DNA from 3 places in the Pseudoalteromonas sp. MB41 genome. Region 2 is predicted to be linked to each of the others. Evidence: predicted binding sites of a transcription regulator. Region 2 holds the regulator's gene; each other region holds the start of a gene.

Region 1 (11,011 bases), on a different contig from region 2:
CGGTGCACACCGTTTGCATGACCGCTTTATGTATCAGCGCAACGCTGACGGCAGTTGGCAATTCGGTCGTTTAAATCCATAAATGCGTTTTATTGATTCCCATTGCCACCTCGACTTTAGCGAGTTTGATGAGAATCGCGACGCGCTTATCGACGCGTGTCAGAACGCAGGGATCGCACACTTTGTTGTGCCGGGTATTAGCTTGGCACAATCGACCCAATTGCTTTGCTTTTCAAAATCGTATCCAAGCGTATCAATTGCACTAGGCTTACACCCTTATTTTTTATCACAGCATCAACCCCATCATCTAAGCGAGCTAGAGCAGCTTGCTAAAATCCATGCGAATGAACTTGTTGCGATTGGTGAATGCGGGCTTGATCGCAGTATTGATAATCTTGATAAACAAATTGCGTTATTTGAAGGGCAGATTGAGCTTGCTAACCAATTGGCACTCCCGCTGATAGTTCACCACCGACAAAGCCATGATCTCATTGCGCGTTCATTCAAGCGATGTAAGCCTAAATATGGCGGGGTAATTCATGCATTTTCCGGGTCGCAGCAACAAGCAAACAGCTATATTAAGCAAGGTTTTAAACTCGGGGTGGGTGGGGTGATAAGTTACCCTCGAGCTGAAAAAACACGCCAAGTGATAAGTAATATTGCTCCCCAGCATTTAGTGCTTGAGACCGATGCGCCCTCAATGCCACTTGCAGGGTCTCAAGGGCAAATCAATACGCCACTAAAAATACGAGAGGTGTTTACTCACCTATGTGAGCTAAAAGGTGTCTCGGGTACTGAAAAGCAATTGTTAGCTGATGCGCTTTATGACTCTTGCTCAGCACTTTTTTTGATATAACGATTTACCTGCCAGCGCTTTAATCCTCGACCTAGTTGCCATGTAAAAATACAGGTAATAACCAACATGAGTAAGACTTGTCTGCCTAAATCATGAAAACTGCTGTGACTGGTTGCAATTGACGCTTGTGTTAAATAAGTGATGGTTACAAAGCCTATCGGACGCTCATCATCGCTTATTACAGGCTCTACAAAGGGGGTTTTGAGTTTACTTATTCCCGGAGTCGAGTCTGGTAAAAGTCCAAATGTGTGGTGGCTTTGCCAGTTATCACTGGTGGCAATTTGGATCCCTTGTTGGTCATAAACGATGGCTGCTAAAACATACTCGTCTTCTGCTATGTTATTACACAGTGCATTTAATGCGGGCTTATTTTTTTCTTCGAGCGGGGTCTGCGCATTAAGCGCCATAAATTTTGTTAGGCTTGTCGCGGTACTGTTTGCACTGTCATAAAGTAGTTGATGGCTTTGAAAGCTACTATTAACGGCAACCCAACTAAGCAACACAAAACAGGCCGCAGCTAGGCTTAATCGCACGATGCGTTGGCGATAAGTAGCCGAAAATGGAGTTTTAAGTTGGTTATTTTTCATAGTCACCGTATACGCTGCTGACAGCTTTTACAATTGATGGTACAACTAAACCAGTATAATAACCTTATTAGTTCATTGATTGCGAGTAGCAAATACACGCACAACAACAGACATAAGTCTAACGTGGAGCCACTATGTCACAGCTTAGCTTAGCTGCTACACCTACAGCAAATTTAACAGGTCAAATAACACTAAATTGCTGGTATAAAATTGAAAATAAACACCTAATTGCGACAGATATTTTACCCAAAGCACATCAAGGCGTACTGAGCGTGGCGTTTGGCGGTGAACTCAGTGCTGACCATTTACTTGCTCTGACAGCATTTTTAAGCTCGCACGGCTTCACAAATTTAACCGTGTGTTGTTATCAGCCTATTGAATCTATGCCCTCAGCGTGGTGTGTTCATAGCGACTCAACATCACCACTCAGTCCATCCGTATTAACCGCCTTTGCCAATCAGCATGGCTTGCAATTGGTGCAGTTAACGAATCCACCCACCGTGAATGAGCCTGGTTTATTACTCATGGACATGGATTCAACAGCGATTACGATTGAATGTATTGATGAAATTGCACGTTTAGCCGATGTGTATGATGAAGTGGCTGCTGTCACTGCGCAAGCCATGGCTGGGCAGCTTGATTTTGCACAAAGCTTAAAACAGCGTGTTGCAAAGCTTGAAGGCATTGATGTTGATTTAATCGATGATTTAAAATCGCGTTTACCCTTGATGCCTGGTGTGAATGAGCTCTGCCAATACCTTAAAAAGTATGACTGGCATCTTGCCATTGCCTCGGGTGGTTTTGTGCCATTTGCTGAGCAAGTACAATCGCTTATTGGTTTAGATGAAGTACATGCTAATACACTTGAGTTTAAAGATAACCGGCTAACGGGTAAGGTCATAGGCACGATTGTTGATGCAGAAGAAAAAGCGCGAGTGCTTAAGCGAATCGCAGAAAAACTGGCGCTTAATACCCGTCAAACTGTTGCCATGGGTGATGGGGCTAATGACTTAAAAATGATGGCTGCAGCAGGGCTTGGCGTGGCTGTTCATGGAAAACCGAAAGTTGTTGAGCAAGCACAAACAGCCATTAATGAAGGCTCGTTACTTCAAGTCAGTTACTTGCTCACAATTCCATTAGATTACACGCTTTAACCACGTTTTCTTGCGCTTATTCATTTCGATTTTGAGTGTTTCATCAATATCAAAATGCGTAAGCGCTTCATCACTAATATCAATTAAATCACCCACACCTGCCACGGCCCACAGCGCTTCTTCAAGATCTTTCGCTTTATGTAAGGCATACTGACTTATATATTTGAGTTCGTTTGATAAATAATCAATATCAGGGCGCCCTGTACGTGATACATATAAACGAAACACAAACATGAGGTCATTTCTCAGCGCTTTTTTTACAAACAAAGTCTGGGGTTTGTAGTCATCTTCACTAATGCACCGACTCGTAATCGCGTCGCTGATTGAAGGTTGGCGAGGGTCAAAACGAATAAATAAGGTAAAAGCAAGCGGCGGGTCTTGGCGGCTACGATCTTTTATGAGTGGTGTAATGACTTCGGTGATTTGCTGCGTTGATAAAATCCCTTCAATACTGGTGTTTTCGTTTAAGAGCGCAAAGTTTTGCAGTAATACATGTAATGGGCTCGGATATAAACCCTGACCAATTGCACCGGCTTTAAAATGCGCTGCTTCTTTGTGTAAATAGAACGGAAATTGGCAAACACTTTTGGTTACCATATTTCTGAGTGCCGTTGAAAGACCCGGTATTTTAGGCGACTCTTCACACACCCTTAACTTATCTTTATTGTTTTCAATCAGTACCGTAAAGAACTTAATCGCCATATGTGGTAAGTCTGTAATACGGTGAACTTTTAGATTAACCGTGGTGAGTGACTTACTAATCGCCATGACTTCGTAAGCAAGGCTCGATAAATCATGTTTTTTGGTAATTTTTTGTAAATCAGGCAAGCTAATATTAATTATGTCGCCTTTTTTAAACTCAACAGGTTTATCACACTCGATTTGTAATCCCATAACTGACAAGTCGCGGGTATGGCCTGTGATAATCTGCTCGTGATGATTTATGGCGATAGCTGTCTTGTACAAATAGCGCTTGTGCGCTCTTAAATTTACATATTCAAGGGCTACGGGCTCTAGGTGTGGCGGTGTTTTATGTTTGCTATGGCCAAATTGTTTTAGTTGATTAATCGCGTTTTTATCAAATGTTAATTGTTTATAAGAGTGCTGCTCATAGGGCGTACCAATGGCCGTTAAGATCAGTAAATATTTAACGTCTTTGATCAACCCTTGCACGCGAGGTGAGGGCGGTTTGTTCAACTTTTCAATGTCTTTCCCTGCACTACTGGGCAGTGACAACGGAATATACGAATCTTCAGGGTGACTTGGCATCAATTGCAACTTAAAACATTGCCAGCTGTCTTTTTGACTACCAAACCCTAAAAATAAATTTTTAAGCTGAGGCTGGCTTTCAAGCTCACTACGCGTGGCAGAGTAGTAATACACTTTACCAGCAACAACATGCGTGAAAGTATAAAGGTACTCTTCTTTTACTGCCTCTGGTGAGCTTAATAAGTGGCCTATACGTTGTTGGTTAATAATACTGTATAAGCAAGACAGCTTGCGCTCGTCACAAAAATAACGCTGAATAAAAATATTATTTTCAGTTGTTAAGGCAAGGCTTGGGTATAGCTTGTCACCTTGTAAGCTTAAAAAGGTATAAAGAGAGGTCACACGCGGAATGTAATATTGTTCATAGCCTTTTGACACAACCGCATCGAGCGTATTGTCTAGGTTAACTTTATAACGACGCTTATTGCCGTGGATAAAGCTTTCTAAAAACTCATCAAACTTTTCGTTGTTTTCAATAAAGGTGCGTTTTAGGCGAACATGATTGTATTCGCGTGATACTTTTTCAATCGCGACGACTTCGTACTGAATTCCGTTTTTTAAACCTAACTCAAAATCTTGTTCAAGGCCGACTAGGCGCAGGCCTATAAGTTGACCTTTTTTTAACTTGTAGCGTGGCGCGAGCTTTATCTTTGCACCACTGAGTGAGATATCAGATGTTGTTGCGGCTACTTTGCTGTCTTTATCAAACTCAACAGTGATTTTGATAGAGTAATTCATCCGCTCTTCACGACGGCTTTCGTAGGAGGCAAATTTTATCACTTTGGCTGATAACTGACTGTCGTTATCGTCTTCAGTAAGAGCTTGTTCGGCCGCTTTCTTTTGCATGACACGATGGTTGTTTTCAGTGTTCATCACCGCTTCATAGACAGCAAGGGTGTAACCGCCATGGCGTTTAATAGCCTGTTCAAACACTTCGATGGCAGTATCGTCCATAAAGTGTTGTTTACCTTCGTATTCGTATGGTTTTACTTGACCCGTTACTTGCCCACGTAAATCAATAAACCGTGCAACAGGCTGAGATAAACGCGACATCTCCATTTTGATCAAAAACTGCTCAGGCTTAGTTAAGCCCGCTGTTTTTGATTTAAACAGTTTGTCGAATTTTGGGGTGCCTAAATACGCCTTTAGCTCTTCAACTAGGCTTTCATATTTAAGCAGAATGTCTTCAGCCATTTATAAAACCATCAACGTCTATTAAAAAAAGTAGGTATACTAGTCGGCAATTACGCAGTAAAAACACAAACAGTAGTCACTTTTTTATTTTATTAATTATTGTTATAAGTATTTGCCAAATAAATGGCAAGCACTGTTAAGTTTTATTTGTAAGCAAAAACTATGCCCTAAAGCGGTTCTTTATTTAACAGTGTGTTGAATAAAGAGCTGGAGTAAGAGGTTTTAGTTACAACGAGTTATCTTTTTGTGATTATAAACTTACTATACATTAATTGTGTTAAGTGTCAGTTTTTAATAACAAGTTAGTCACAAATTAGCGACCTAAATAGGTAAGGCCGAATGGCAAAATCAGCAAAAATCGAATTTGTCTGCACAGAGTGCGGCATGAACTATCAGCGCTGGCAAGGACAGTGTAAGTGCGGTGCATGGAACACGCTAGCAGAATTTAAGCCCTCAGCCGGACAGTCAAAACAAGCGGCAAGCCGTGCCGTGGTTGCAGGCTACGCAGGCGGTGTTGGCGGCGGCTCAAAAAAAATTAATGAAGTCGAAACCGCCGAAGCAGAAAAACGCTTAACCGACATTGGTGAGTTAGACCGTGTATTAAGTGGCGGTGTGACCACCGGTTCCGTAAATATTATTTCGGGCGATCCAGGGGCTGGAAAAACGACATTATTGTCAGATTTAATTGCTCGCATGTCGAAAGTGATGCCGTCACTTTATTGTACGGCAGAAGAGTCATTATCGCAGTTTAAAAACCGTGTAAACCGACTGCGTTTAGATTATAACCCTGATGAGCTTTATTTACTGTCAGAAACCAGCGTTGAAGCAATTATTGAAGAGCTTGATAAGAACAAGATTAAGTTTGCGGTGATCGATTCAATTCAAGCGGTTGTGACAGAAGCCGCTAATGGCAGCCCAGGCTCTCCTTCACAAGTTAAAAGTGCAGCACAAGCACTCACTCAATATTGTAAGCAAAATGACGTCACCATGTTCATTATTGCTCACGTAAATAAAAACAACGAAATCGCAGGCCCGCAAACCTTAGTGCATATTGTTGATGCGCTGCTGCATATTGATACCAACGATGGGCAAATTCGTACCTTACGTGCCAATAAAAACCGTTTTGGCGATATTGATACCGTCGGTATTTTTAGAATGTGTGAGCGCGGTATGCTCAGTGTTGACAACCCAAGCGAAATATTTTTATCGGGATCAAGCACCGAATCGCCGGGATCGGCTATTACATGTATTCGTAAAGGTAATCGTAATTTATTGTTAGAGATTCAGTGCTTAACCACAGAAACCGAGGCTGAGTTTCCGCAGCGAGTGTGTGTTGGTTTAAATATGAATCGTATCAAAATGCTCACAGGGATTTTGCGTAAACACACCAAGACTAAAATTTTTCATGACACGTTTTTTAATATTGTCGGTGGCCTAAAAATTGATGAGTCTGAAACCTGTATCGACTTAGCATTAGTTACGGCATTGTTGAGTAGTTTGAATGAATTTGTTGTGCCAAGAACCACCTGTATTATGGGCGAATTAAGCTTAAATGGTGACGTTAGGCCCATCGACAGTGGGGTGCCGCGAGTAAAAGAAGCCGCTCAGCATGGTTTCACTGAAATTTTTATTCCATATCGTAACTACCATAAATCAATGGAAGGATTGGGCGCAAAAATTACACCTGTTAAAACAGTGCATGAGTTACTGTCTTTAATAAACTAGTTGTAATTTGATAGACTATAAAAAACACCAATCAAAGGAAATAAAATGAAAAAGTTAGTAATTGCAGCCGTTGTTGCTGCAGCTGTAGGTGGCGTCGTTTACGCAAACTATACAGCAACACAGGAAGTGAAAAAGGTTGTTGATAAGCAACTAAGCGCTTTATCAAGCCAAAGTGGTGTAGATATCACTTACAGCGATATTTCAGCAAGCGTGTTCAGTAGCAGCATGCAGTTGTCTGGTATAAATGTGCAAAGCATTGAAGGCGATGAAACCATTGCCACTATCGACAATATTGAAGTGACGGGTTACGAAGTTGATGCGATCCCACCCCACACGGGCTTCGTGATGACAAATTTCCGCTTTAGTGATGAGTTTTTATCGCAACTTCCAGACAGTGCGAATAATAAGCTTGCCGCAACGAGTTACAACGTGAATTCATCGCTTGATTACAACAAAGAGTCAGGTGATAGCAAGTTTGCGCTTAACGTGAAGGCAAGCGAAGTGGCTGATGTACGTTTTAATCTTGGTTTAGCAAATTCAACGGCGTTGATGGAAGCATCTTTATCAATCAGCCAAGCACAAAATGCTGCGAATGGGGCTGAGCTCACTTTAGAGCAACAACTACAGCAACAATCAAAAATGATGGCGGCAATGAGCCAATTAGAGCCGCGCAGTATCGAGCTTGAAATCAACGACGACGGTGAACTTAAAACTGTTGTCGAAAGCTTCTTAAAAGCGCAAGGCATGACACTTGATGACCTTGAGCAAGTTGTGGCAATGCAATTACAACAAGCTCCTGTAAGTGCGGAGTTAGACACTGCGATTAAAAACTTTGCCAGTGGTTTATCAAAATTGTCTTTATCGGCACGCCTACCTGAAGGCAAGTCGATGATGCAAATCAACCAGCAAATCATGATGCTGGTTGGTCAGCCTGAAGAGCTTGCGAAATTTATTAATTTAAAAGCGAGTGGTGAATAACCCGCTGACCGCAGCCGTGCGTTAGCTTCAATAACCTTAAAGTGTTCAACTCTCTAGTTTGCTCACTTTAAGGTTATTTTTTACATGCCTTACACCCTGACTGTGTTCTAAGAACTTTTGTGCCAGCGCACGTTGAAACCCCGTTTCCGTTGAACCTAATAATTCAATCGTATCGCCATTTACAATAACCTGTAAGTTTTCAATTTTAAAATTGCGGTTATTCGTTAGTTTCTTTAAAGCCACTTGCTGTAATCGCGGTTGCGCCGAAGTACTGGTTGTTAAAACATGGGTGTTGGCACTGACTTGTGTGGCGCAAGCCAATAAAAAAAGACAGCTAAATAAGGTTACGACAACAGATAATTTGAAACGGCTCATACAATTCCCTCGCAATAATGACAGATTGAACTCTGTATGAACAATTACAAATTCTGTTCCAATTTTAGTTTGTTGATTTTTATAGGTTTTATTTTTTTGAAGAAACTGTATGTGAAGTAATTACACATAGTTCAGTAAAAAAGACACGGCAAATAACAGCGATAAAAATGCCGAGACAGGCTCGGCATTTTTATTAACAAGGCTTATTAAGCACGCACTACTTTTTCTTTTTTGGTTTTGCCTTTTTCTTCGCTTTGATCTTTGCTGGATCTTTTTTCTTTTTAGAAGGGATTTTTGCTTCTTTGTGTTGCGGCTCTATCCCTTTGATTACTCGACGCTTTAGTTTTTGTTCGATGTAACGCTCAACTTTGCCTAAAATGGCAACGTCATGCGCTTCGATAAATGAAATCGCGATTCCTTTTTTGCCTGCACGACCAGTACGTCCAATACGGTGAACGTATATATCTGCGGTGCGAGGCATATCAAAGTTAATCACATGGCTGATATCTGCCACGTCAATACCACGGGCAGCCACATCGGTTGCTACCAATATTTTATTGCGGCCAGAATGGAAGTTCTCCATTGCTTTCATGCGTTTATCTTGTGGCATTTCACCACGTAACCAAGCAACGCGCAGTCCTTCGTTATTTAACGCACCAATTAATGATTCTAGGCGTTCACGGGTCTTAACGAACACTATCGCTTTATGGATATCATCGCCGTTTAAGATATCGACTAACATTTTAAGCTTGTGGTTGTAGTCGTCGGCTAAGTGAACCCACTGGTGGATCTTTGCTTTTTCTTTACGCGACGATTCTGCTTCTAGTAGCGCAGGATCATTTAAAATACGCTCAGCGAAAAGCTCAACACTGTCACCTTCAAGTGTGGCTGAAAATAGAAAACATTGACGACGATTTCTGGCTTCATCACAAATACGCAGCATTTCTTTACGAAAGCCCATATCGAGCATGCGGTCGGCTTCGTCTAAAATAAGCATTTCGACATTTTCAGCATGGAAGTTCTCGGTTTCGAGGTATTCCATTAAGCGCCCAGGTGTCGCGATAAGAATGTCGTTATTGTTCTCAAAAATTTCTTTGTGCGTTCCATAGTTAATGCCGCCCGTCACGACACCTATTTTAAGGTGTGTTTGCTCAGCAAGCTGTTCACAATGCTCATGGATTTGATAAGCAAGCTCGCGAGTAGGAGTCATGATAAGTACGCGGGCAAAACCAGGGTCACGACGAGGGAAATCAAGCAAGTATTGAATAGCTGGGATCAAAAACGCGGCTGTTTTACCGGTACCTGTGGGTGCAGATGCCAAAATATCGCGCCCTTGTAATGCTTCAGGGATCGCTTGTTGTTGAATGCTGGTTGGCGTATCAAAACCCATTTTATTAATGGCATTTAACAGCTTGTTATCGATATCAAATTCAGAAAATTGCATAGAGTGACATAAATAGAGGACAATTGGCGTTAATTATACGCGCTATCCAGCTGTTGGTGAATGAAAAGGTGAAAAAATGTCAGGTTTTGTGTTTAAACAGTTTTCGATAGGGCAAACTCACACTGCAATGAAAGTTTCAACAGATGGGATTTTGTTGGGTGCATGGGCACATGTAAGCGATGCTGCACGAATTGTTGATATTGGCACAGGCACCGGGTTGCTTGCTTTAATGGCAAAACAACGTGCGCCGAAGGCGGTTGTTAACGCTATCGAAATAGAGGCTAACGCGTGTATTGATGCTCGCGCTAATTTTGCTAATAGCCCTTGGCCTGACATTATGCTTTATCAAGGGGCTGTGCAGTCTTTTAAAGCAGCAACCCCCTTTGATGCAATTATCACTAATCCACCTTATTTCAATGCCAGCCTTAAAGGCGATAATGCAGCACGCAATACAGCGCGCCACACCGATGGATTGAGTTTTAGCGAATTAATCAAAGCGTGTAGTGCGCTGAGTCATGCACATACTCTGCTCAATGTGATACTGCCTTGTCCTGAGGCCGAGCAATTTATTGCCATTGCAGAGCAAGAAGGCTGGTATTTAAACCACCTGTGTTTAGTTAAAACAACCGAGAAAAAAGCACCCAGTCGCAGTTTAATGTTATTTAGTCAGGTTGCAGCCCCTTTAACGACAACACATTTAACGATTCATGCAAACAGTGGCGCGTATAGTGCTGAATATAGTGCGCTATGCAAGGACTTTTATTTGAAAATGTGACGCATACCAGCCATTAATAGTCCGTCATCACTTTACTCTAAAAGGTCGTATTTGCTATTCACTGATGCTCGATTGTAGGCCATCTTCGCTTACTAATAATGTATAAGAATGTCCATATGAGGCATGACAAATGGCAACTGATTCATCAACACGCTTACCTTCATCATTCAGTCGAGAGACTTTAATATCATCTGCGCAGTCATCAGTGTGATACCACGTACTTAATTGATTTTGATATAGGTTAACTATTTGATTCTCTATTTTTAAGCGAATGTTTTCGGTGGCAAGAAAGCGGACGGCAAAAAAGCCCTCTTTGTTACTTTGAGTCTGTTTTATGAGCGTTAAACGCAGCTTTTCTCCACTTTGCCAGGCGACAAAATGGTAAGGCTGGTCGTTGTCCACTTGATACATTTGCTCTGCGAAGTTGCTCGCTTCACTGTGATCTTCTACATAAAATGAAATACGGCGTCGTTCATTGTGAAGGTGTGTTATATCAACAGGTAATGAATCTGATGCGAGCGTGTCTACATAATATTGCGCATCACTGACTTCTCTTGCGTTACCAAACAGGTCGGTATTTGCCATGGAGTAGTCAACCTCTAAGGCGGTGGTGTTTATCAATGTATACTTGTTCTCATACATCTGGTTGCCAAA
Region 2 (11,011 bases):
CATTCAACATTAGCACCTAAGGTCTTTAATAAAGCCTCTGTGGTACCAATATCGCGTAAACGAGGCACATTGCTAAAAGTACTTTTACCCTGCCCTAAAAGCGCAGCAAAAAGAATTGGAAGAGCGGCATTTTTAGCGCCAGAGATAGTAACTTCACCTGCCAGTGAGGTACCACCTTGAATAACGAATTGATCCATAAGTGGAGCCTACGACTATTGAGGTAAAATGAATTTTTGTTCGCGTTTCCATTCAGTGGGTGTGAATGCTTTAATTGACACCGCATGAATTGTACCGTCTGAGATAGTTGACATTAACGGGGCATACACCAATTGCTGTTTTTTAACGCGAGTTAAACCGTCAAAACACTCACCCACTGCAATCACTTCATAGTGGCTACCATTTGCTTTAACAATGACTTCATCTAATTTTAGTTCGTCGCGTAATAACGTTTCGACTTGGCTTGTTTCCATAAATCTCACTCAAATAAGTTTGTGACCTGCCCCAACTGCATTAACTTTTGCAATTGCTCAGGTGTATTTTGCAGTTCAAGGCGAATACCTTGCTGCTTTAATTCTGCGAAAGAGTGAATTAACCAAGCTAAGCCCGCTGTGTCAACCCTCGATACATCAGAAAGGTCAAAATACCATGTTTTATGCTTAGATTCTGGCTTAGCGTTAAGAAGGCGTTCATGGCCGATTGAATTTCGAGTCAGTTCACCACTGACTCGAAACTGGTTATCTTCAAGCTGAGTAATCGATATTTTACTCATCACCACCTTCGCCTCTAAACTGAACAGGTAGCTGGCTCTTTTGCTCAAGTAAGTCACTCACATACTCAATACCTTGCTGGCGAAGGATACCTTGCATTTCGCTTTGCTTAGCATCTAGTAAACTGATGCCCTCAGCAATCATATCGTATGCACGCCAATTTCCATCTCTGTCTTCGCGTACTTTAAAATCGATTTTAATATCAGGTTTACCAGGTTCAACAATCTTCGTTTTTACAACGACAACATCTTGGCCTTTAAACGGCTGTGCAGGTGCAAACTCGACACTTTGATTGGTGTACTGAGTAAACACACCGGCGTATGTGGCAATCAAATATTTTTGAAATACATCGATAAAGCGCTGAAGCTCTTTAATCGCTTTGGCTTTTTCTTCTTTATCTTCAATCGCACGCACTTTTGAGACATGATTACCCAATACACGCAATGCCGCGTATTTGTAATCAATGTAGGGCATTAACTCTTCTTCAACAATAGTACGAAGATACTCTTTGTCTTTCTCTATTAGTGGTTGATCGTTGGTGATTCTTGCAAAAGTGTTGTCAGACACTTTACGCACCATTTTATAAGGGTCTTTTAAATCAACCGCGGGTTCAGCGGCCTGTGCATTAAACGCAAATACCACAGCCAAACAGATTAAAAATTTCTTAAACATAATTATTCACCACCCTGGTTGAATAAGAACTGACCAATCAACTCTTCTAATACTAACGCTGATTTTGTATCGGTAATAAAGTCACCATCGGCGAGCGCTCTACTTTCAACACCGAACAAATCATCCAATCCTGCATCTTGCTCATCCACAGTCACATCTTCACCCATACAACGTTGTTCAGCAGATTGCGGTGCAATAACAGGATTAATCCCCAAATACTGCTCACCCAAAATCCCTGATGTTAAGATAGAGATAGACGTTGTGTCTGAAAACTTACATAAATAATTGGCGTCAATGGCCATATTAACCACTGGCACAAACTCTTTTGGGTGAATTGAAATAGACTCAACACGTCCAATCACCACGCCCCCGACTTTAATTGGGGCACGGGCTTTTAAAGAGCCAATATTTTCAAACTTTGCATTCAATTGGTAAGTTTCACCGTTACCACTAATGCCAGCGTTAGCCACTTTAAATGCTAATAAAGCAAACGCAGCAATACCAAGGGCTACAAAAAAGCCAACTAAAATTTCTAATTTCCGTGAATTCATCTTTATACCCTAATTAGCTGGTAAACATTACCGCTGTTAAAATAAAGTCAAAACCTAAAACTGCCAGTGACGAGTGCACAACGGTTTCTGTTGTCGCTTTGCTGATCCCCTCAGAAGTAGGAATACAGTCATAGCCTTTGTAAAGCGCAATCCACGTCACAATCATGGCAAAAACAAAACTTTTAATCATGCCATTTACAATGTCTTCTTGAAACGACACTTGCGATTGCATAATCGACCAGAAACTACCTGAGTCAACACCTAGCCAATCAACCCCCACTAAATGCGCCCCAATAATAGCGACGGCAGAAAAAATAAGAGCCAACAATGGCATGCTTATAAAGCCCGCCCAAAAACGCGGTGCAATAATGCGTTTCAGTGGGTCTATCGCCATCATTTCTAAGCTTGATAATTGCTCTGTGGCTTTCATTAAACCAATTTCAGCGGTCAGCGCACTGCCTGCTCGACCTGCAAATAACAAAGCGGTGACAACAGGCCCTAACTCACGAAGCAAACTCAGCGCCACTAAGGGACCTAAACTGTCTTCGGCGCCATAGCCAACTAATACGGTATAGCCTTGCAGCGCAAGCACCATACCGATAAATAAGCCAGATACCATGATAATGAGTAATGACTGTGACCCGACCATATACAACTGGCGGATCAGCAATGGCGTGCCTTTTTTAACGTTTGGCACACTCACCAAAGCGCCAAACAGCATTTGCGTAGAGCGACCAAGCGCAGCAAAACGCCCTAGCGTTTTGTGACCTAACCTCTGTAATAGATCAAGCATGGTGTACCCCTAACAACTCTTCTTCATACGCAGGAGCAGGATAATGAAATGGGACAGGACCATCCGACAACCCTTTTAAGAACTGCTGAACGAGCTCTGATTGATGATTTAGCATTTGCTCAGGCGAGCCTTCACCAATCACGCCTTGATCAGCAATAATAATGACATGATCAGCAATACTGAGTACTTCTGTCACATCGTGCGTCACAATTAATGAAGATAAACCTAACACTTGGTTTAATGACTTTATCAACTTAACCAGCACCCCCATTGAAATTGGGTCTTGGCCAGCGAATGGCTCATCATACATGATAAGTTCGGGGTCAAGCGCAATAGAGCGCGCTAACGCCGCACGGCGTGCCATTCCTCCAGATAACTCTGAAGGCATTAAGTCTTGCGCACCACGCAAACCAACCGCTTGTAATTTCATGAGCACGACAAGGCGAATAAGATCTTCACTAAGTTGAGTATGTTCACGCAAAGGAAAAGCGATATTGTCAAATACAGACATATCGGTAAATAAAGCGCCGCTTTGAAACAGCATACTCATTTTGGTTCGGGCAGCGTACAGCTCCTTGCGCGACATGCTTGGAATACTGTTACCCTCAAATAAAATGTCACCAGAATCAGGCTTAAGTTGACCGCCAATTAAACGCAACATGGTGGTTTTACCAATGCCGCTGGGTCCCATGATAGCGGTTATTTTGCCTTTCGGAATGTTAAAACTCATATTTTTATATATGATTCTATCGCCCCGTGAAAAGGTTACATCCTTGATTTCTACTATTGATTGCGACAAGTCGCTCTCCATAACTTTTTTCACTAGTTCTGCCATTTTAAGGGTTTTTTAGTCAAGATGGAAAAAACAAATCGTAAAATTTTGTAATATTTACTATCAAATGAATCTAAGACTAATAACGTATGGCTTAACCCCCGCTTAAATTAAGATTGTAACAACACCGCCCTTAATCATTGCCAGCTCATTCTTTTACTTATACTTTCAGGTTCGGTTTTGTTACTATTTGCAGTCATCTGTTTAAGTAATATTGGCGTATCACAATGGTGACTTCTTTTGTCATTTTAATTATTGGTTTTGCAGCACTCGTTTGGAGTGCCGATCGTTTTGTTTATGGGGCAGCCGCGCTGGCAAAAAATATGGGGATCCCCACCCTAATTATCGGTTTAACGGTTGTGGCTATGGGGTCATCAGCACCTGAAATGATGGTGTCGGCATCTGCAGCACTTGCAAACAAAACAGATACCGCTGTCGGAAACGCTATTGGCTCTAATATTACCAACATTCTGCTTGTACTGGGAGTCACGGCCCTATTACGTCCTCTGTCTGTTTCTTCAATGACGCTAAAACGCGAAATGCCACTTGTTTTAATCGTATCGATTGGCGCGTGGTATGTATTTTCAGACAACTATTTTTCATTCGCCGAAGGGATTGCTTTAATACTTGCTTTTGCCGTATTTATTGCCGGGTTAGTGATCATTTCATTGCGAGCAAAAAATCAAGATGACCCTTTTGTTAGTGAAGCCTGTGAAGATGTACCCGATAATGTCAGCACGCGTTCGGCTGTATTATGGCTTGTGGTCGGCATGATTTTGCTACCAATTAGCTCACACTTTCTAGTGGGTTCGGCGGTTGATATTGCCAAATATTTTGGTCTTTCTGATCTGGTTATTGGTTTAACAATTATTGCTATTGGTACCAGTTTACCTGAGCTTGCTGCCTGTATTGCAGGTGTCTTAAAAAATGAAGACGATTTAGCACTGGGCAACATTGTTGGCTCAAATATTTTTAATTTGCTGGCTGTACTGCCACTGGCAGGTATTATTAATCCATCGGTTATCGACCCATCAGCCGCTAACCGCGATGCACTTATTATGATAGCGGCCACCATTGTGTTAATTGCCATGTCATTGAACTTAAAAGGTACACGTCGTATCAATAGAATTGAAGGTGGCTTTTTGTTAGTCGCATTTATTGCATATCAAGGCTATATTTTCAGCCAAATAGGATAATCAATGACGCAACATAGCTTTATCGCGCAAGGCAAGCGCGTACTCGAAATTGAAGCGCAAGCATTAAAAGAAATTGATCAATACATTGACCAGCATTTCAATAATGCCTGTCAATTAATGTTCCAATGTACTGGGCGAATTATCGTTATTGGCATGGGCAAGTCAGGCCACGTAGGTAATAAAATTGCTGCCACACTCGCCAGCACAGGAACACCTGCATTTTTTGTTCACCCAGGTGAAGCAAGCCACGGTGACCTTGGTATGATTACCCGTGATGACGTGGTTATGTGCATTTCAAATTCAGGGGAAACGAGCGAAGTTGTCAGTATTATTCCTGTCATTAAGCGCATTGGCGCAAAAATGATTTCGCTAACAGGTAACCCAGACTCAACAATGGCCACGCTTTCTGACGTACATGTGTGTATTAAAGTAAGCAAAGAAGCGTGCCCACTAGGCCTTGCGCCAACAGCCAGCACAACGGCAACGCTAGTCATGGGCGATGCAATGGCTGTAGCACTGCTTGAGACAAGAGGCTTTACAGCAGACGATTTTGCACTTTCTCACCCGGGCGGAAGCTTAGGAAAACGTTTATTACTTTGTCTTAGTGATGTTATGCACGCAGGTGAGGCCACTCCCATTGTTAATGAATCGCAAAGTATCAAAGATGCATTAATTGAAATGTCGGCTAAAGGCCTCGGTATGACTGCAATTGTTGGTGATGACAACACACTATCGGGACTTTTTACTGATGGTGATTTACGTCGTATTTTAGAGCAACGAGTTGATATTCACAGCACCGCAATTAGCCAAGTAATGACTCGCTCATGCACAACTGCACACGCTGATATGCTGGCCGCAGAAGCGCTTAATATTATGGAACGTAAACGTATTAATGGTTTGATTGTAATCGACAAAAGCAACACCCCCATTGGCGCGCTTAACATGCAAGACCTTTTAAAAGCAGGAGTACTTTAAGCATGACATTTGCTGAGCTTTACCAACCAGTGAGCACAGACGTGAGTCAACGTGCTCAAAAAATAAAACTGCTTATTTGTGATATTGATGGTGTTTTTTCAGATGGCCGTATTTATTTAGGCAATCAAGGCGAAGAGCTTAAAGCTTTCAATACAAAAGATGGATTCGGCATTAAAGCCCTTATCAATAGTGGTTTTCAGGTGGCCGTAATCACGGGACGCCATTCACAAATAGTTCAGCAGCGAATGACTAGCCTTACGGTACAACATATTTATCAGGGCCAAGAGAATAAGCTCATTGCTTATCAAGAGTTAAAAGATAAACTTAGCTTAACAGATGAGCAAATTGCCTATATTGGTGACGATGGTCCAGACTTACCGGTTATGGAAAAAGTCGGATTTGCCGTTGCTGTTAATGATGCTCATCCATTAATCAAAAAACTGGCTCATTACACCACTCTGTTACCTGGTGGCTTTGGAGCTGTGCGTGAACTAACTGATTTATTAATGCTAGAAAATGGCAAACCGCTAACTAGCGATGGAACGAGCGCATGAATATAGCCCGTATTTTACTAAGTATTGTTTTTGTTTGTAGCATGGTTTGGTTATGGTATCCGTACTTTAATCAACCGACAAACACAGTGCTCAGTGAAGACGAGATTATCGCTACACCTGATTACACCGCAATCGCATTAAAGCAAACAGCCTATGATGATCAAGGTAAAATCAGTCATAAAGTGGCCGCTGCTAAAATGGAGCTGTATCAACAGCTCGGGTTTACCTTTTTTGAGCAACCCATTTTCACCATTTACGGTGATCAGCAAGTTTGGCAAGTAAAAGCCAAAGAAGCCACGTTATATGAAAACGATCAGCTTGTATTCGAAGGGGATGTGGTTGCTAAAAACCTTACCCATAATGGCATGATCGAAGATATTAAAGCTGAGAACATTAACATCGACATTGACAAAATGACCATGTTTTCTAAGCAACCTGTCACGCTGACAGGACCGAATTTAAAAATTACCGGTAAAGGTTTAAAAGCCGATTTAAAAGCCGAAATTGTTGAGTTAACTAACCATACACGAACCATATACTATGACCAATAAACTTAAGAAATTACTCCTGATCCCAAGCTTATTGATTGCGTTTTCTGGCGCAGCTGCTGAGCAGGCTGGCACACCAATCAGCATTAGCTCTGATCGCCAAGAAGGTCAGCTAAAAAATGGCATTGGTATCTTCGAAGATAATGTCGAGATCATACATGGTAACCGTCGTATTACAGCGGACCGACTCGAAGCACATGCAGGTGAAGTTGAAGGCACGGTTGAATTAATTATTGCCACAGGAAAGCCCGCTTACTTTGAAGAAAAACAAGCTGACGGCACTATTATGAGCGCCAGTGCTGAAGAAGTTCGTTACGATGTTGCTAAACGCTTATTAACACTCGTTGGCAATGCACAAGTGACTCAAGCAGGCCAAAAAGTCAGTGCCAAGAGCATTACATACGATATGGAACAGCAACTGATAAGTGCCGAGAAAGATGAAAACTCGACCGATCGTGTACACACTATTTTAGTGCCTGTTGATAACAAAAAGAACGATGAAGGCCAGCCATGAGCACACTAAAAGCAGAGCTATTAGCTAAGAGCTATAAAGGTCGCCAAGTTGTAAAAAATGTAGGCCTTGAGGTAGAAGCTGGCAGCATTGTCGGTTTACTTGGGCCAAATGGCGCAGGTAAAACAACCACCTTTTACATGATTGTGGGATTAGTGCCCAGTGACAAAGGTAAAATAAGCATTGATGATAACGACATCACCTTATTGCCAATGCACAGCCGCGCTCGCTTAGGTATTGGCTATTTGCCACAAGAATCATCGATTTTTAGAAAACTGACCGTTTATCAAAACTTAATGGCCATTTTAGAGACCCGTAAAGATCTCAATAAACAAGGCCGCGAAGAAACACTCAACAGCTTACTTGATGAATTTAGCATTCAACACATTCGTGACAGCCAAGGTATGGCATTGTCAGGGGGTGAACGCCGTCGTGTTGAAATAGCACGCGCACTGGCCGCTGACCCTAAATTTATTTTGCTCGATGAGCCTTTTGCTGGTGTTGATCCTATTTCAGTGTTAGATATAAAGAAAATTATCGAGCACTTAAAAAATCGTGGTATTGGTGTATTAATTACTGACCACAATGTGAGAGAAACCCTTGATGTTTGTGAAAAAGCCTACATTGTTTCTCATGGGGAGCTAATTGCATCAGGTACACCTGAACATGTGTTAGCCGACCAAACTGTACGCGATGTGTATCTAGGCGAGCAATTCAGGCTTTAAATACGCCACCGACTAGAGCATCTGCTAGACTTATAACAATGACAATAAATCAAATAAATAGTTAACGGCATCGTGCTATTGTTTGATAAGACTAAAAAGGATTGTTAGGGATACATGAGGCAATCATTACAGCTGCGCATGGGCCAGCAACTTACAATGACTCCACAACTGCAACAGGCTATCCGTTTGTTGCAGCTCAGTACATTGGATCTCCAGCAAGAAATTCAAGAAGCGTTAGACTCTAACCCTTTGCTTGAAGTTGAAGAAGCAGATTATGCAGAAGAGAGTATTGGCAAGAACGAGCAAAAAGCCGAATCTGACGATACCCAACTAAGCGCGTCGGCTGACGAAGCTGCGAGCGAGTACGAGCAAGAAAGCAGTGATGCCCTCAACAAAGACACCGTAAGTGACGACTTAGCAATGGATGTTACGTGGGATGAGTACATGAGTGCTGCCCCATCAAGTTCCTCAGGTCCAATGCCTGAAGATGAATCAATTTACCAAGGCGCATCAACCGAAACTCTCCACGAATACCTAATGTGGCAGTTACAACTGACTCCATTCAGCCCAACAGACGAAGCGATTGCCGTTGCGATTGTTGAGGCAATTGATGATTCGGGTATTTTAACCGTAAGCTGCGAAGACATTGTTGAAAGCTTCAATCAAAATAACGATGAAGAAGAAATCGAACTTGATGAAGTCGAAGCTGTCCTAAAAAGAATCCAATTATTCGATCCTGTCGGTATTGGCGCACGTAGTTTACAAGAATGTTTGTGTATTCAATTACGCCAATTCGATGTTGACACCCCCTATTTAGCTGAAACTAAAATGGTGTTATCAGAACATATTGAATTATTAGCGAGTCGTGACTATCGCACTTTGATGAAAAAGACTAAGCTTAAAGAAAGTGAGCTGAAAGAAGTCATGACATTGATCCACAGCTTAAATCCAAAGCCTGCGGATACAATTGTTAGAGAAGAATCTGAATACGTGATACCCGATGTATCCGTAAAAAAAATAAAAGGCCGTTGGGTAGTTGAACTAAACCCAGACTGCATGCCGAAAATCAGAGTGAATAGCCACTATGCGGCGATGTCACGTTCTGTAAAATCAAGCAGTGATAGCCAATTTATTCGCTCTCATTTACAAGAAGCAAAATGGTTTATTAAAAGCTTAGAAAGCCGTAATGACACGTTATTAAAAGTGACTAACTGTATTGTTCAACAACAACAGGCTTTCTTTGAACATGGTCCTGAGGCCATGAAACCCATGGTATTAAATGATGTCGCGGAAATGGTCGAAATGCATGAATCAACAATTTCGCGAGTAACAACACAAAAATACATGCATACCCCGCGGGGAATTTTTGAGTTGAAATATTTCTTCTCCAGCCATGTAAGCACTGAAAATGGGGGTGAGTGTTCATCTACGGCAATTCGCGCTTTAATCAAAAAGCTAATCGCCGCAGAAAACACAGCTAAACCATTGAGTGATAGCAAAATTGCAGATATATTGGCTGAGCAAGGAATTAAAGTAGCTAGACGGACAATAGCAAAATATCGAGAGTCTCTAGCAATACCTCCGTCGAATCAGCGTAAGAGTCTGATTTAGACGTTTTACATAGAAGGAAAATGCTTATGCAACTAAATTTAACTGGTCGTCATGTAGAAATCACAGATTCATTAAGAGACTATGTAAACACCAAGTTTGCGAAACTAGAAAGGCATTTTGACCACATTAATAATGTTCATGTCATTCTAGATGTAGAAAAACTAAGCCAAAAAGCAGAAGCAACTTTACATGTAAACGGAGGCGAGTTATTTGCCTCTACTGAACACCAAGATATGTATGCAGCCATCGACTCGTTAATCGATAAACTTGATCGTCAAGTAATTAAACACAAAGAGAAATTAGCTCGACACTAAATTATGAAACTTAGTTCACTTACTAACCAGGACTGCAGCAAAGCTGCGGTCCTTTTTAATAGCAAAAAAAGAATTCTCGAATTTATCAGCGAACTGGCTCATGAGCAGCTCCCTCATTTATCTCAGCAAGATATACTCAATGCCCTATTGAACAGAGAAAAATTGGGCAGCACGGGTATTGGCCGAGGTATTGCGATTCCACATGGTCGTATGAGCGGTGCAGATCAGCCACACGCATTTGTAATTGTGAGTGAGTCACCTATAAATTTTGACGCAATTGATAATCGTCCAGTGGATATTTTTGTCGCACTCATCGTACCAGATGGTGACTGTCAACTTCATCTAAAGACCTTATCAACAATTGCTGATAGACTTAAAGACAAAGAATTTTGTAAACAGCTACGCAGTGCTAAAACAGATAGTGATCTGTTTAAAGTCATTGCATCAGAGGCATAAATGGAATTAATTATTATCAGCGGTCGCTCTGGTTCAGGTAAATCGGTCGCTTTACGAGTACTTGAAGACTTAGGCTATTACTGCGTTGATAATATTCCTGTAAACCTACTTCCTTCGTTAGTACGCAGTGTGTCAGATAATTACGACAAAATTGCTGTAAGTATCGATGTGCGTAACCTGCCGAAAGAACAGCAAGAATTTAACGATATTCTTGAGTATTTACCGGGCTTTGCAAAACCCACGTTGTTTTATTTAGATAGTGATGATCAAACACTGATCAAACGGTTCTCTGAAACACGCCGCTTACACCCATTATCGATTGACTCGCTGCCGCTTGATTTAGCGATTAAACAAGAAAAAGTATTACTGGATGTATTGATCACCCGTGCCGATTTTATGATTGATACGACCGATCTCAGCGTGCATCAGCTTGCCGAATCTATTCGCGAAAAAATACTGGGTAAAAAAGACAAAAAGCTCATTATTACTTTTATGTCGTTTGGCTT
Region 3 (11,011 bases), on a different contig from region 2:
TTGGCGAAATCAGCGCCTTCAACAACAAGTTTGCTGAAGCCTGCAAAGTAAGGGAACAATACGCGGTTAACAAAGAAACCTGGGCAGTCGTTTACAACAATAGGTGATTTACCTAGTTTTAAGGCGTAATCAACCACTGCATTGATTGTTGCTTCTGATGTCTTTTCACCACGGATGATTTCGACAAGTGGCATTTTTGGCACTGGGTTAAAGAAGTGCATGCCACAGAAGTTTTCTGGTTTTTCAAGCGCTGAGGCTAACTCATCTATACGAATAGTTGATGTGTTTGACGTTAAAATAGTGCCCTCTGGTAGGTCTTTTTCAAGGCCCGATAAAACAGCTTGTTTTACCTTAGGGTTTTCAACAACGGCTTCAACTACAATATCAACACCTTGAAGGTCAGCATCGTTTAGCGTCGGTTTGATTTTACCTAACGTGGCAATCATCTTGTCCATTGCCATGTGGCCACGTTGTACTTTTTTGCCAAGTAATTTAGAGGCTTCGCCCATACCTAAATCAAGCGCATCTTGATTAATGTCTTTCATGACAATCGGCGTGCCTTTATAAGCAGACTGGTATGCAATACCGCCACCCATAATACCTGCGCCTAATACAGCCGCTTGTTTAATTTTAAGCTCGCTGTTTTTGGCTTGTTTCTTCGCTTTACCTTTGATGTATTGGTCGGCTAAGAAAATACCTGTTTGTGCAGCAGCTTCGCTCGTTGCGGCAAGTTTGGCAAAGTTCGTGTTCTCAATTGCCATCGCTTCGGCACGTTCACAGTTTGCCGCTGCTTTAATGGTTTTTACAGCCATAACAGGTGCTGGATAGTGACCTTTAGTCTGACCCATTACCATGCCTTCGGCCATTGCAAAGCTCATACCTTGCTCAACACGGTTCATTTTCAGTGGTTGTAATTTTACTTGTCGTTTTGCTTGCCAATCTAGCTTGCCAGAAATAGCTTGCTCAAGTGTTGCAATACTTGACTCTAAAAGTTTGTCAGTACTAACTACCGCATCAAATGCACCTACTTTGAGTGCATCATTCGCGCGGTTTTCTTTGCCTGTCGTGATCCATGTCATCGCATTATCAGCGCCAATCAGGCGTGGAAGACGAACAGTGCCACCAAAACCAGGCATAATGCCTAATTTTACTTCAGGAAGGCCAATTTTAGCCTCAGTACTAGCAACGCGGTAATCGGTAGCAAGTGCCCACTCACACCCGCCGCCAAGCGCCATGCCGTTTACAGCACTTAACGTTGGGAAAGGTAAATCTTCAATTGCGTCAAAAACGTCTGTTGCATTTTTGATCCATGCAACCAATTCTTCTTGAGGTTTAGTGAAAGTCGGTAAAAATTCGAAGATGTCGGCGCCGATAATAAAGTGATCTTTATCGCTGGTGAACATCATGCCTTTGATATCTGAGTTTGCTGCTAATTCTTTTAATGCCGAAGCGCAATCTTGCAAGGTTTGCTGAGAAAGTTTGTTTACTGAGCCATCAGCACAGAACTTAAACTCGGCGATGTTGTCCTTGATGAAAGCAACTTCAAATGAATCGCTTTTATATAACATTATTATTCTCCCTAGTTTATTAACTAAGACTGGTACGATGAGTTTGCATTTCAATCAGTGTGCTTGCTTTAAAATAAAAATGCAACGAAAAATTTACTGCGCTTTATCGCGATTGGTTAAAATATAGCTGGTTTGCTGCTAAGGTGTAGGGGAAGTTTTTATTATTAATTCTTTAATTTTTGTTAAAGGCCATCATGAAAAAACAATTTCTTGGTTGGACGGCTGCCGCATTACTTTTTCCTTTTTTTGCAGCTGGTGCCAACGATAAACATGACGCTTTTTTAAAAGCTGAAAAAAAGGCGCGGTACGGTAACTATGAAGACATGAAAAAGGTGACAGGGGAGCTTGATCATCCCTTAAAACCTTATGTCGAAAAAGCCTATTGGCAGCGTAACCCAAGTCTGCAACACCAAACTGAAATCGAAAACTATTTAAACGTCTATCAAAATACGCCACTTGAATGGCCTGTTCGAAAAGCGTGGCTTGAATACCTAAAGAAGCAGAATAAAAAAGCGGCGTATATTCGTAATTATCGTGAAACCAGCAATAATGAGCTGACGTGTCCCTATTTAAGCTTTCAATTAGATTTAGGGGCACCTGAAAATGCCATCATGAATCAAGTAAGCGACTTATGGGTGGTCGGTAAATCGCAACCTAAAGAGTGCGATAGCTTATTTTCGCAGTGGAAGAAAAAGGGGTACCAAACTCCTGATCGCGTATGGCAACGAGTCACACTGGCCGCAGAAAGCGGTACGTCGAGTTTATTGCCTTATTTAAAAACCTTATTACCCGAACATGAGCAATATTTAGCTGACTTATATTTAAAAGTTCGCAAAGACCCGAGCGCGTCTGCTGGACTTTACCGCTATAAGAAAAAATCAGCCAAAGAAGGGCAAATTGCGTTGTATGGCGTAAGACGTTTGGTGTGGCGCGACAAAGAACTCGCGCTTAGAGCGTGGGAAAAGATTGAAAAAATGTTCTCCTACACTGACGAGCAAAAGGCTGATGTGTATTACAATTTTGCACTATCTTTAGCATCTAGTGGTCACAAAGAAGCTCGCTTTTGGCTAAATAAGGTGCCGAAAGACCGCCAAACTAGCAAGCTTATGCAGTGGCAATTAGCAAACATGCTTGAGCTACAAGATTGGTCTGGCATTGTGGCTTTTTTTACCGGCAAAGAAAATTTAACGCTAGGGCAGCAATACTGGTTAGCTTATAGCTTGAATCAGCGTGGTGAAGTAGAGCGCGCGCGACAAATTTGGCAAACGGTGGCCAAAGAGCGTGATTACTATGGTTTTCTTGCGTCTGCGCGATTAGGTATACCTGTTAGTTTAAATAATAAAGAGCTGAATATTAGCGATAAACTCAAGCTTGAGGTTGCGAATGCGCCAGGCTTTAAGCGTGCCCGTGCTTTGTATGAATTAGATCGTTTTACTGCAGCTCGTCGCGAATGGAATTATTTAACCGATACCTCAACCAAAGAAGAAAAACTGGCTGCATCAATGCTTGCAGCAGATCTTGATTGGTACGACAGCACTATTTATACCTTGGCACAAATTAAAGAGTGGGATTACGTTGATTTACGTTTTCCGTTCGCGTTTCGGAACTTGTTCGAAAACTACAGTAACCGCAGTCATATCGATGTTGCATGGAGTATTGCCATTTCTCGTCGTGAAAGCTCGTTTGCGCCAGATGCTCGTTCACATGCGAATGCTCATGGCTTAATGCAGTTATTACCTAGCACAGCCAAATATATGAATAAAAGCACGGTGTCACGTAGTGTACTTTATCAGCCTCGTACTAATATTCGTCTTGGTAGTGAATACCTGAAGTATTTGAAGAAGAAAAATCATGGTAATGAAATTTTAGCGACGGCCTCTTACAATGCAGGCTATCATCGCATTAAGCGCTGGCTACCAGAGCAAGCAATGCCTGCTGAGTTGTGGATTGAACTGATCCCCTTCACTGAAACACGTAACTACGTTAAAAATGTGTTCGCTTACAGGCAGGTATATCACACCCGCCTTGGTCGAGATGGTAATGTACTTGCGCCCATTCTCGATATGAAAATGGGTGGCTAAATTAAAATACAAACGAGGCTCATATCCCCCTCAGTTGGGGGTTATGGCCGACTATGATAGACTGCAAGTAAGTTAAATTTACTAGAGATGGGTTTACTATGGATAAATTAGCGGTGTTATATGCCGAACATATTGCAACCTTGCAACAGCGTACTCGTACTATTACTGAACGTGAGGGTTTAGAAGGGCTCGTAATTCACTCAGGCCAAGCTAAGCGTCAGTTCTTAGATGACATGTATTATCCGTTTAAAGTGAATCCGCAATTTAAAGCTTGGTTACCTGTTATTGATAATCCGCATTGTTGGATTGTCGTCGACGGTGCATCTAAGCCGAAGCTAATTTTTTATCGTCCAGTGGATTTTTGGCATAAAGTGCCTGATGAGCCGCGTGATTTTTGGGCTGAGTATTTTGATATTGAGCTTTTAGTACAACCTGATCAGGTTGAAAAACTACTCCCTTATGATAAAGCAAATTATGCATATATCGGTGAGTACTTAGAGGTCGCACAAGCGCTGGGTTTCAGCATTATGAATCCTGAGCCAGTGATGAACTACTTACATTTCCATCGAGCTTATAAAACGCAGTACGAACTTGAGTGTCTTCGCCAAGCGAACCGTATCGCTGTAGAGGGTCATAAAGCGGCGCGTGATACGTTCTTTAATGGTGGTTCTGAGTTTGATATTCAGCACGCTTATCTAATGGCTACACGCCAAAGTGAAAACGAAATGCCTTACGGAAATATCGTTGCACTGAATGAAAATTGCGCCATTTTACATTACACGCATTTCGAGCCAACTGCGCCTCATACACATCACTCATTTTTAATTGATGCAGGTGCAAACTTTAACGGCTATGCTGCGGATATTACTCGTACCTATGATTTTAAAAAGTCAGGTGAGTTTAGCGATCTCATTCAGGTTATGACTGAGCATCAAATTGCCTTAGGTAAGGCATTGAAACCCGGTCTCTTATACGGCGAGTTACATTTAGAGTGTCACCAACGTGTCGCACAAGTACTGAGTGATTTTAATATTGTAAAATTACCAGCTGCTGACATTGTTGAACGCGGTATTACTTCAACGTTTTTCCCTCACGGATTGGGTCATCACCTTGGCTTACAAGTTCATGATATGGGTGGTTTTATGGCTGACGAATCAGGGACGCACCAAGCTCCGCCTGAAGGTCATCCATTCCTTCGTTGCACACGTTTAATTGAGAAGAACCAAGTATTTACGATTGAGCCTGGTTTATACTTCATCGATTCATTATTGGGCGACCTTGCTCAAACCGATAATAAACAGTTTATTAACTGGGAAAAAGTTGAAGAATTTAAGCCATTTGGCGGTATCCGAATTGAAGATAATATTATCGTTCATGAAGACAGTCTCGAAAATATGACCCGTGATCTACACTTAGATTAACGGCGAGCAAAATAGAGTATAGGGGCCACATGGCCCCATTTTTTTAGATAAAACAATATGCCTGAATATCAATACCCGGCCGAACCGGTTTTTTATCAAGAAGAAATAAAGAAAAGTACATTTATAGTGCACATTGCGCATACTCCAGACCTCGCGTGTGCAAAAGCGTTTATTAAAGAAATACAAGATAAATACAGTGACGCGCGTCATAACTGCTGGGCACATGTTGCAGGAAACCCTGGCGGGAGTCATGTTTATGGCTTTTCGGATGATGGTGAGCCCAATGGTACGGCGGGTAAACCCATGCTTAATGTGCTGACAGGTTCAGGCATCGGTGAAATTACTGCGGTAGTAACACGCTACTTTGGAGGAGTTAAGCTTGGTACGGGGGGACTTGTGCGTGCATATGGTGGCAGTTTAAATAACGCTATGCGCGAGCTAAAAACTGTGACTAAAGTACCGAGTGTTGAACTTATAGGGCAAAGTGACTATAGCGCACAAGGTGCAATTGAGCAGTTATTAAAAAGCCAATATCAGGTGTTAAAAATAGACAAGCAATTTGCCGAGAACATTACTTGGCACATTACCATTGATAGCCGCCAAGCAGAGCAGGCAATCACCGATGTACACGAACTTACTCATGGCGCCGTTGAGCTAAAAATGGGAAAAGGATGAGTAAGGAAAATAAATACATAGCGTTTACTTACAATTAAGCCTGTAAGACAATAAACTGTATTAGCTAAATCATTTAATAAGAAAGCGATACGCCTAGATGCAATTTCGTACCATAATAAAAATTCTCGGCCAGCTGGTGGCGTTATTTAGTATCACGATGGTCCCACCGGCACTGGTGTCTTTAATTTATAAAGACGGTGGGGGTGTGCCGTTCGTTCTTGCGTTTATTTTTAGCGTTGTTATTGGTTTAGCTGCATATTACCCAAACCGTCATGAGCATGGTGATTTAAAAGCCCGCGAAGGCTTTTTAATTGTGGTGTTGTTCTGGCTGGTACTTGGCAGCTTTGCTGCTGTGCCTTTAGTGTTCTTACAGGAACCAAACCTATCTCTCGCTGACTCGGTATTTGAGGCCTTCTCGGGGCTGACTACCACAGGAGCAACCGTTTTAACGGGGATTGAATACTTACCCAAATCAGTGCTTTTTTATCGTCAGCAACTGCAGTGGCTAGGTGGTATGGGGATCATTGTATTGGCCGTCGCTGTATTACCGATGCTAGGTGTTGGTGGTATGCAGTTATACCGTGCTGAAACTCCAGGGCCTGTTAAAGACTCGAAAATGACCCCGCGGATTGCCGATACCGCCAAACACCTTTGGTACATTTATGTGTCGCTGACCATCGCATGTACGCTTGCCTATTGGGGAGCGGGTATGGATTGGTTTGATGCGATTTGTCATGCTTTCTCAACCATCGCAATTGGGGGATTCTCTACATACGATGCGTCTATGGGGCAATTTGACAGCCCATTAATAAACTTTATTTGTGTGGTGTTTTTGCTGATTGCGGCGATTAACTTTTCGTTGCACTACGCTGCGGTCTCCTCGCGCAGTATTCGTGTTTACTTGCGCGACCCTGAATTTAAAGTGTTTTTACTTATTCAGTTAGCGCTAGTGATTATTTGTTTTACGGTACTCTCTTCTAATAATATTTATGCAGATGGTGATGAAACGCTCGATCAAGCAATGTTTCAAGCTGTCTCTATGAGTACTACCGCGGGCTTTGCGACAGATAATTTTTCTGCTTGGCCATTGTTCTTACCTATCTTACTTATTTTTTCGAGCTTTATCGGCGGCTGTGCGGGCTCGACGGGCGGCGGTATGAAAGTTGTAAGGGTTTTCCTTCTGTACTTGCAAGGGATACGTGAATTAAACCGCTTAGTTCACCCGCGGGCTATATACTCTATAAAGCTCGGTCGTAAAGCGCTCCCCGATAAAGTGGTCGAAGCCGTTTGGGGGTTCTTTTCTGCTTATGCACTGGTTTTTGTTATTATCATGCTGGCCTTAATGGGCACAGGCATGGACAATATAAGTGCTTTTTCAGCGACGGCGGCGTGTTTAAACAACTTAGGCCCAGGTTTGGGTGAAGTCGCGGCGCATTATGGCGCGATATCTGATACGGCAAAGTGGTTGTTAACAATCGCGATGGTGTTTGGTCGTCTTGAAATATTCACTTTATTAGTTTTATTTACCCCAACATTCTGGCGCGGTTAAGGTTTTATTTGGTTATTTTTCAAGGAGTAGAGAAACAATGCCAAAAACGCAGCAGCAACTTAATTTAGAAAAACTAACCTATATACCCGCAGGGAGTGTGGTCGATGTTGAAATAATAACTGCGACAGAAAGTAAGCGTGTCAAAATTGAATTTATTGGCTTACTTAACGAGCAGTACATCATACTTAACTATCCCCCTGTAAAACGTTTGCCGAATGCGGGTGACTTTATCAAAGAGGGGGTTATGGTGATTGTTCGGGCTGTTTTAGAAAGCGGGGGTGGGCAGGTTATTGCATTTCGTCAGCAGATAAAAGCCGTTGCTTCACACCCTTGTCGATTGATATTTTTACATTTTCCCCAACAAGTACAACTCTTTAGCTTGCGCAGCGAAGCGCGGATCCCCACTTTGTTTCCCGCCAAGCTTGTTATAGATGAACAAGTATATGAAGGCGTAATTAAAGACATTTCACTTGCCGGTGTGCAATTTGAGATTAACAGCGAGGCCGACCTTAGTCATTTGAAAGCACAAGCGTGTCAGGTGGTGCTCAGTAAACGTGAATTTACAGGCAAGGTATGCAGAGTCCGCAAACGAGAGTCGGGCTATCAGTTTGGTGTGCAGCTCAATACCAGTGAAAATGAAATGAACGTCTTTATGAAAGAGCACCTCATAGACCTTTCGGTATTAGAGATAACGAGTTAACGAGCATTGATTCGCCATTTTGCAACAAAATGACTGTTTTTCACTTTTTCTCTAAAAATTAATCAAAAATAATCGATATAAATATATAAAACCCATTTAAATCAGATGATTAAGCGTTAAAAATATTTTTATTTTTTTTGAGGCGTGTTGCCATTCATCTACGGTTTAGCCCCCACACGCAATATTTTCTCTGTTTTAGTGACAAAAAACGGCAGATGTCTCTGTTTTTGCTTTTTTAACTTATTGATTAATAGATAAAAAATTTTCTCACCTCATTGCTTGTTGCTAAAAAGCAACAAAATAACAGCCAGTTTTCCCCTAATTTACTAAAAAACAAACTTAACCTCATGATTTATAGTGTTTTTTAAACTTTGGCATTGAAGTTGAAATAGTTAAAGCGAACACAGAGAAAGTTGATTTAGGAATTAGTCCTCTATCGCAGTTTAGACAACATTGAAGGAATAGTGATTATGAAAACGTTACACAAAACATGTGCACTTATTGCCCTTGTCGCTTCATCAACTGCATTTGCAGCGGTGGATTTTGAAACGCTAGATGTCGATGGCGATGGAGCAATCAGTAAAAGCGAAGCATCTGTAAGCTCACCGTTAATGAGCCAGTTTAAAGAGCTTGATACCGACGGTAATGGCGAACTATCAAAAGAAGAGTTCGCGAAAGCATAATTTCAGTGTAAGGACACATTGAAAAGGACTTCTTACTTAAAGCTACTATTTGAAGGATTACATTATGAACACAGTAAATAAAACATTAGCCCTTGTGGCACTTATCTCTTCATCAGCCGCATTTGCGATGAGCGATTTCGAAACGCTAGACGTTGATGGCAATGGCGTTATTAGCCAAAGCGAAGCATCCGTTGATGCAGAGCTAATGAGTAAGTTTAGCGAATTAGACACTGACGGTAACGGTGAGTTATCAAAACAAGAATTTTCAAAAGCTTAATGAAATTAAGCAAGCCAAGTTATCTAGCTGATTAGTTCTGAGCTGCCAAAGACAGCCTAAATGGATAAGGGAATCCATGACAAAGAACAACCAGGAGCGTGTGATCAGCTAACACTTTTTTAGTTAAATATTGAAGGAATATGATTATGAAGACAGTAAATAAAACACTAGCCCTAATTGCACTTGCATCTTCTTCAGCTGTTTTTGCTGCCACTGACTTTGATACATTGGATGTAGATGGCGATGGTGTGATAAGCAAAAGTGAAGCATCAGTCGACGCAAAAATCATGTCACAATTTAAAACACTGGATGTCGATGGTGATGGCGTACTGACTGAAACAGAATTTTCAGCGGCCGAGTAACAAAGCCAATTTCCACTAAACAGGGATCTCAGAAACGGACTTCACTCTTTTCAAATTTTGAGGCAGTTATTATGAAACACATCAACACAACATTGGCTATTTTAGCATTAGCAACGTCATCAGCAACGTTTGCTCAAGGCGTCAGTTTTTCTACATTTGATACCAACGGCGATGGCGTGATCAGCAAAGAAGAAGCATCTGTAAATATGCAGCTTGAAAAACTATTTCCTGAGCTTGATAGCGATGGTAACGGAGAGCTTTCAAAAGAAGAGTTCGCACAGATTCAATAGGTTCGTAACCAGAGACTCTGGTTAACTACTTTCACTTCAAGAGTCGTAAAGCAGCCGTCATGGCTGCTTTTTTATTTTCATGTTTTTGGTCTATAAGAAAATAGCGCTAACTTGGAACAGCTTTTCAACAACCGTGATGTGTTTCTTGTCGATTAGGAACATGATCACATGGTCACCCGACTGAATCACCGTATCATCATGAGCAATGAGTACATCGTCATTACGCACAATTGCACCAATAGTGGTGCCTGCGGGTAGCTTGATATCGGCAATCGCGCGGCCAACAACTTTCGATGTATGTTCATCGCCATGGGCTACGGCTTCAATTGCTTCAGCTGCGCCTTTACGTAATGAATAAACGTTAACGATATCACCGCGGCGAACATGCGTTAACAGAGCTGAGATAGTCGCTTGTTGTGGTGAAATGGCAATATCTATTTCACCGCCTTGAACGAGGTCAACATAGGCGCCGCGTTGGATCAGCACCATGGTTTTTTGTGCGCCCATGCGTTTAGCAAGCATGGCCGACATAATGTTTGCTTCGTCGTCGTTTGTAACAGCAATGAACACATCAACTTGTTCAATGTGCTCTTCTGAGAGCAGTTCTTGATCAGAGGCGTCACCACAGAATACAACGGTATTGTCGAGTAACTCAGAGAGCTGTGCCGCACGTTCTTTATTACGCTCAAGAAGTTTAACACTGTGATTTTTTTCTAGTGAGCGCGCCAAGCCTGCACCAATATTACCCCCACCTGCAATCATGATTTTCTTGTATGAGCGTTCAAGTTTTTGAAGTTCGTTCATGACAGCACGAATATGTTTTGTTGCGGCGATAAAGAACACTTCATCGTCAGCCTCAATCACGGTTGTGCCGAGTGGTTTAATTGCTTTACCTTGTCGGTAAATTGCTGCTACACGGGTTTCTACATTGGGAATATGTTCTTTCAATGCCGACAGTGCATACCCAACTAATAAGCCACCATAGTAAGCTTTTACTGCAACCAGTGATAACATACCATCAGCGAACTGCAGCACTTGTAAAGCACCCGGATAGTCTATTAATCGACGAATATATTTAGTCACTAAGGCTTCTGGAGCAATGTAGTGATCAACCGGTAAGTCGTCATTATGGAACAGCTTTTCGCGGTACTTTAAGTATTGCTCTGAGCGAATACGCGCAATTTTGGTGGGCGTATTAAAAATACTGTAGGCGACTTGGCAGGCAACCATGTTCACTTCATCTGAACTGGTTACCGCAATAATCATATCGGCGTCTTCTGCGCCTGCGCGACGCAGCACATCTGGGTGAGCACTGTGACCAGTAACCCCCTGTAGATCGTACTTATCTTGCAGCTCGCGTAAGCGGTTACCGTCGATATCAACCACTGTGATCTCGTTTTGCTCA

Evidence for each region. Region 2 encodes sigma-54, which starts transcription at its own class of promoters, with help from an activator protein. Its sites were predicted from a motif close to GTTGGCACGNNNNTNGNNT; they were not measured.
Region 1: the regulator sigma-54 is predicted to act here: its motif matches at 8,183-8,201, upstream of LPA49_RS17695 (BON domain-containing protein).
Region 3: the regulator sigma-54 is predicted to act here: its motif matches at 8,365-8,383, upstream of LPA49_RS18940 (EF-hand domain-containing protein).

What each region holds. Positions count from the first base shown of each region.
Region 1 covers NZ_JAJJZF010000023.1:31,079-42,089, reverse strand. Annotated here, with positions in the region: gene pdxH (pyridoxamine 5'-phosphate oxidase) at 1-82, shown strand, start outside; gene LPA49_RS17725 (TatD family hydrolase) at 83-856, shown strand; gene LPA49_RS17720 (AhpA/YtjB family protein) at 823-1,443, opposite strand; gene serB (phosphoserine phosphatase SerB) at 1,578-2,597, shown strand; gene LPA49_RS17710 (PilZ domain-containing protein) at 2,580-5,060, opposite strand; gene radA (DNA repair protein RadA) at 5,400-6,785, shown strand; gene LPA49_RS17700 (hypothetical protein) at 6,831-7,763, shown strand; gene LPA49_RS17695 (BON domain-containing protein) at 7,809-8,138, opposite strand; gene srmB (ATP-dependent RNA helicase SrmB) at 8,356-9,582, opposite strand; gene LPA49_RS17685 (tRNA1(Val) (adenine(37)-N6)-methyltransferase) at 9,659-10,357, shown strand; gene LPA49_RS17680 (hypothetical protein) at 10,412-11,011, opposite strand, start outside.
Region 2 covers NZ_JAJJZF010000013.1:27,369-38,379, forward strand. Annotated here, with positions in the region: gene murA (UDP-N-acetylglucosamine 1-carboxyvinyltransferase) at 1-197, opposite strand, end outside; gene LPA49_RS13240 (BolA family protein) at 213-470, opposite strand; gene LPA49_RS13245 (lipid asymmetry maintenance protein MlaB) at 476-769, opposite strand; gene LPA49_RS13250 (phospholipid-binding protein MlaC) at 762-1,439, opposite strand; gene mlaD (outer membrane lipid asymmetry maintenance protein MlaD) at 1,442-1,990, opposite strand; gene mlaE (lipid asymmetry maintenance ABC transporter permease subunit MlaE) at 2,004-2,783, opposite strand; gene LPA49_RS13265 (ATP-binding cassette domain-containing protein) at 2,776-3,594, opposite strand; gene LPA49_RS13270 (calcium/sodium antiporter) at 3,843-4,811, shown strand; gene LPA49_RS13275 (KpsF/GutQ family sugar-phosphate isomerase) at 4,815-5,786, shown strand; gene kdsC (3-deoxy-manno-octulosonate-8-phosphatase KdsC) at 5,789-6,340, shown strand; gene lptC (LPS export ABC transporter periplasmic protein LptC) at 6,337-6,891, shown strand; gene lptA (lipopolysaccharide transport periplasmic protein LptA) at 6,881-7,402, shown strand; gene lptB (LPS export ABC transporter ATP-binding protein) at 7,399-8,124, shown strand; gene LPA49_RS13300 (RNA polymerase factor sigma-54) at 8,239-9,735, shown strand; gene hpf (ribosome hibernation promoting factor) at 9,762-10,049, shown strand; gene ptsN (PTS IIA-like nitrogen regulatory protein PtsN) at 10,053-10,505, shown strand; gene rapZ (RNase adapter RapZ) at 10,506-11,011, shown strand, end outside.
Region 3 covers NZ_JAJJZF010000027.1:38,281-49,291, forward strand. Annotated here, with positions in the region: gene fadB (fatty acid oxidation complex subunit alpha FadB) at 1-1,568, opposite strand, end outside; gene LPA49_RS18915 (transglycosylase SLT domain-containing protein) at 1,763-3,649, shown strand; gene pepQ (Xaa-Pro dipeptidase) at 3,748-5,070, shown strand; gene LPA49_RS18925 (YigZ family protein) at 5,128-5,745, shown strand; gene LPA49_RS18930 (TrkH family potassium uptake protein) at 5,843-7,294, shown strand; gene LPA49_RS18935 (flagellar brake protein) at 7,332-7,994, shown strand; gene LPA49_RS18940 (EF-hand domain-containing protein) at 8,465-8,677, shown strand; gene LPA49_RS18945 (calmodulin) at 8,742-8,954, shown strand; gene LPA49_RS18950 (calmodulin) at 9,101-9,316, shown strand; gene LPA49_RS18955 (EF-hand domain-containing protein) at 9,388-9,606, shown strand; gene trkA (Trk system potassium transporter TrkA) at 9,697-11,011, opposite strand, start outside.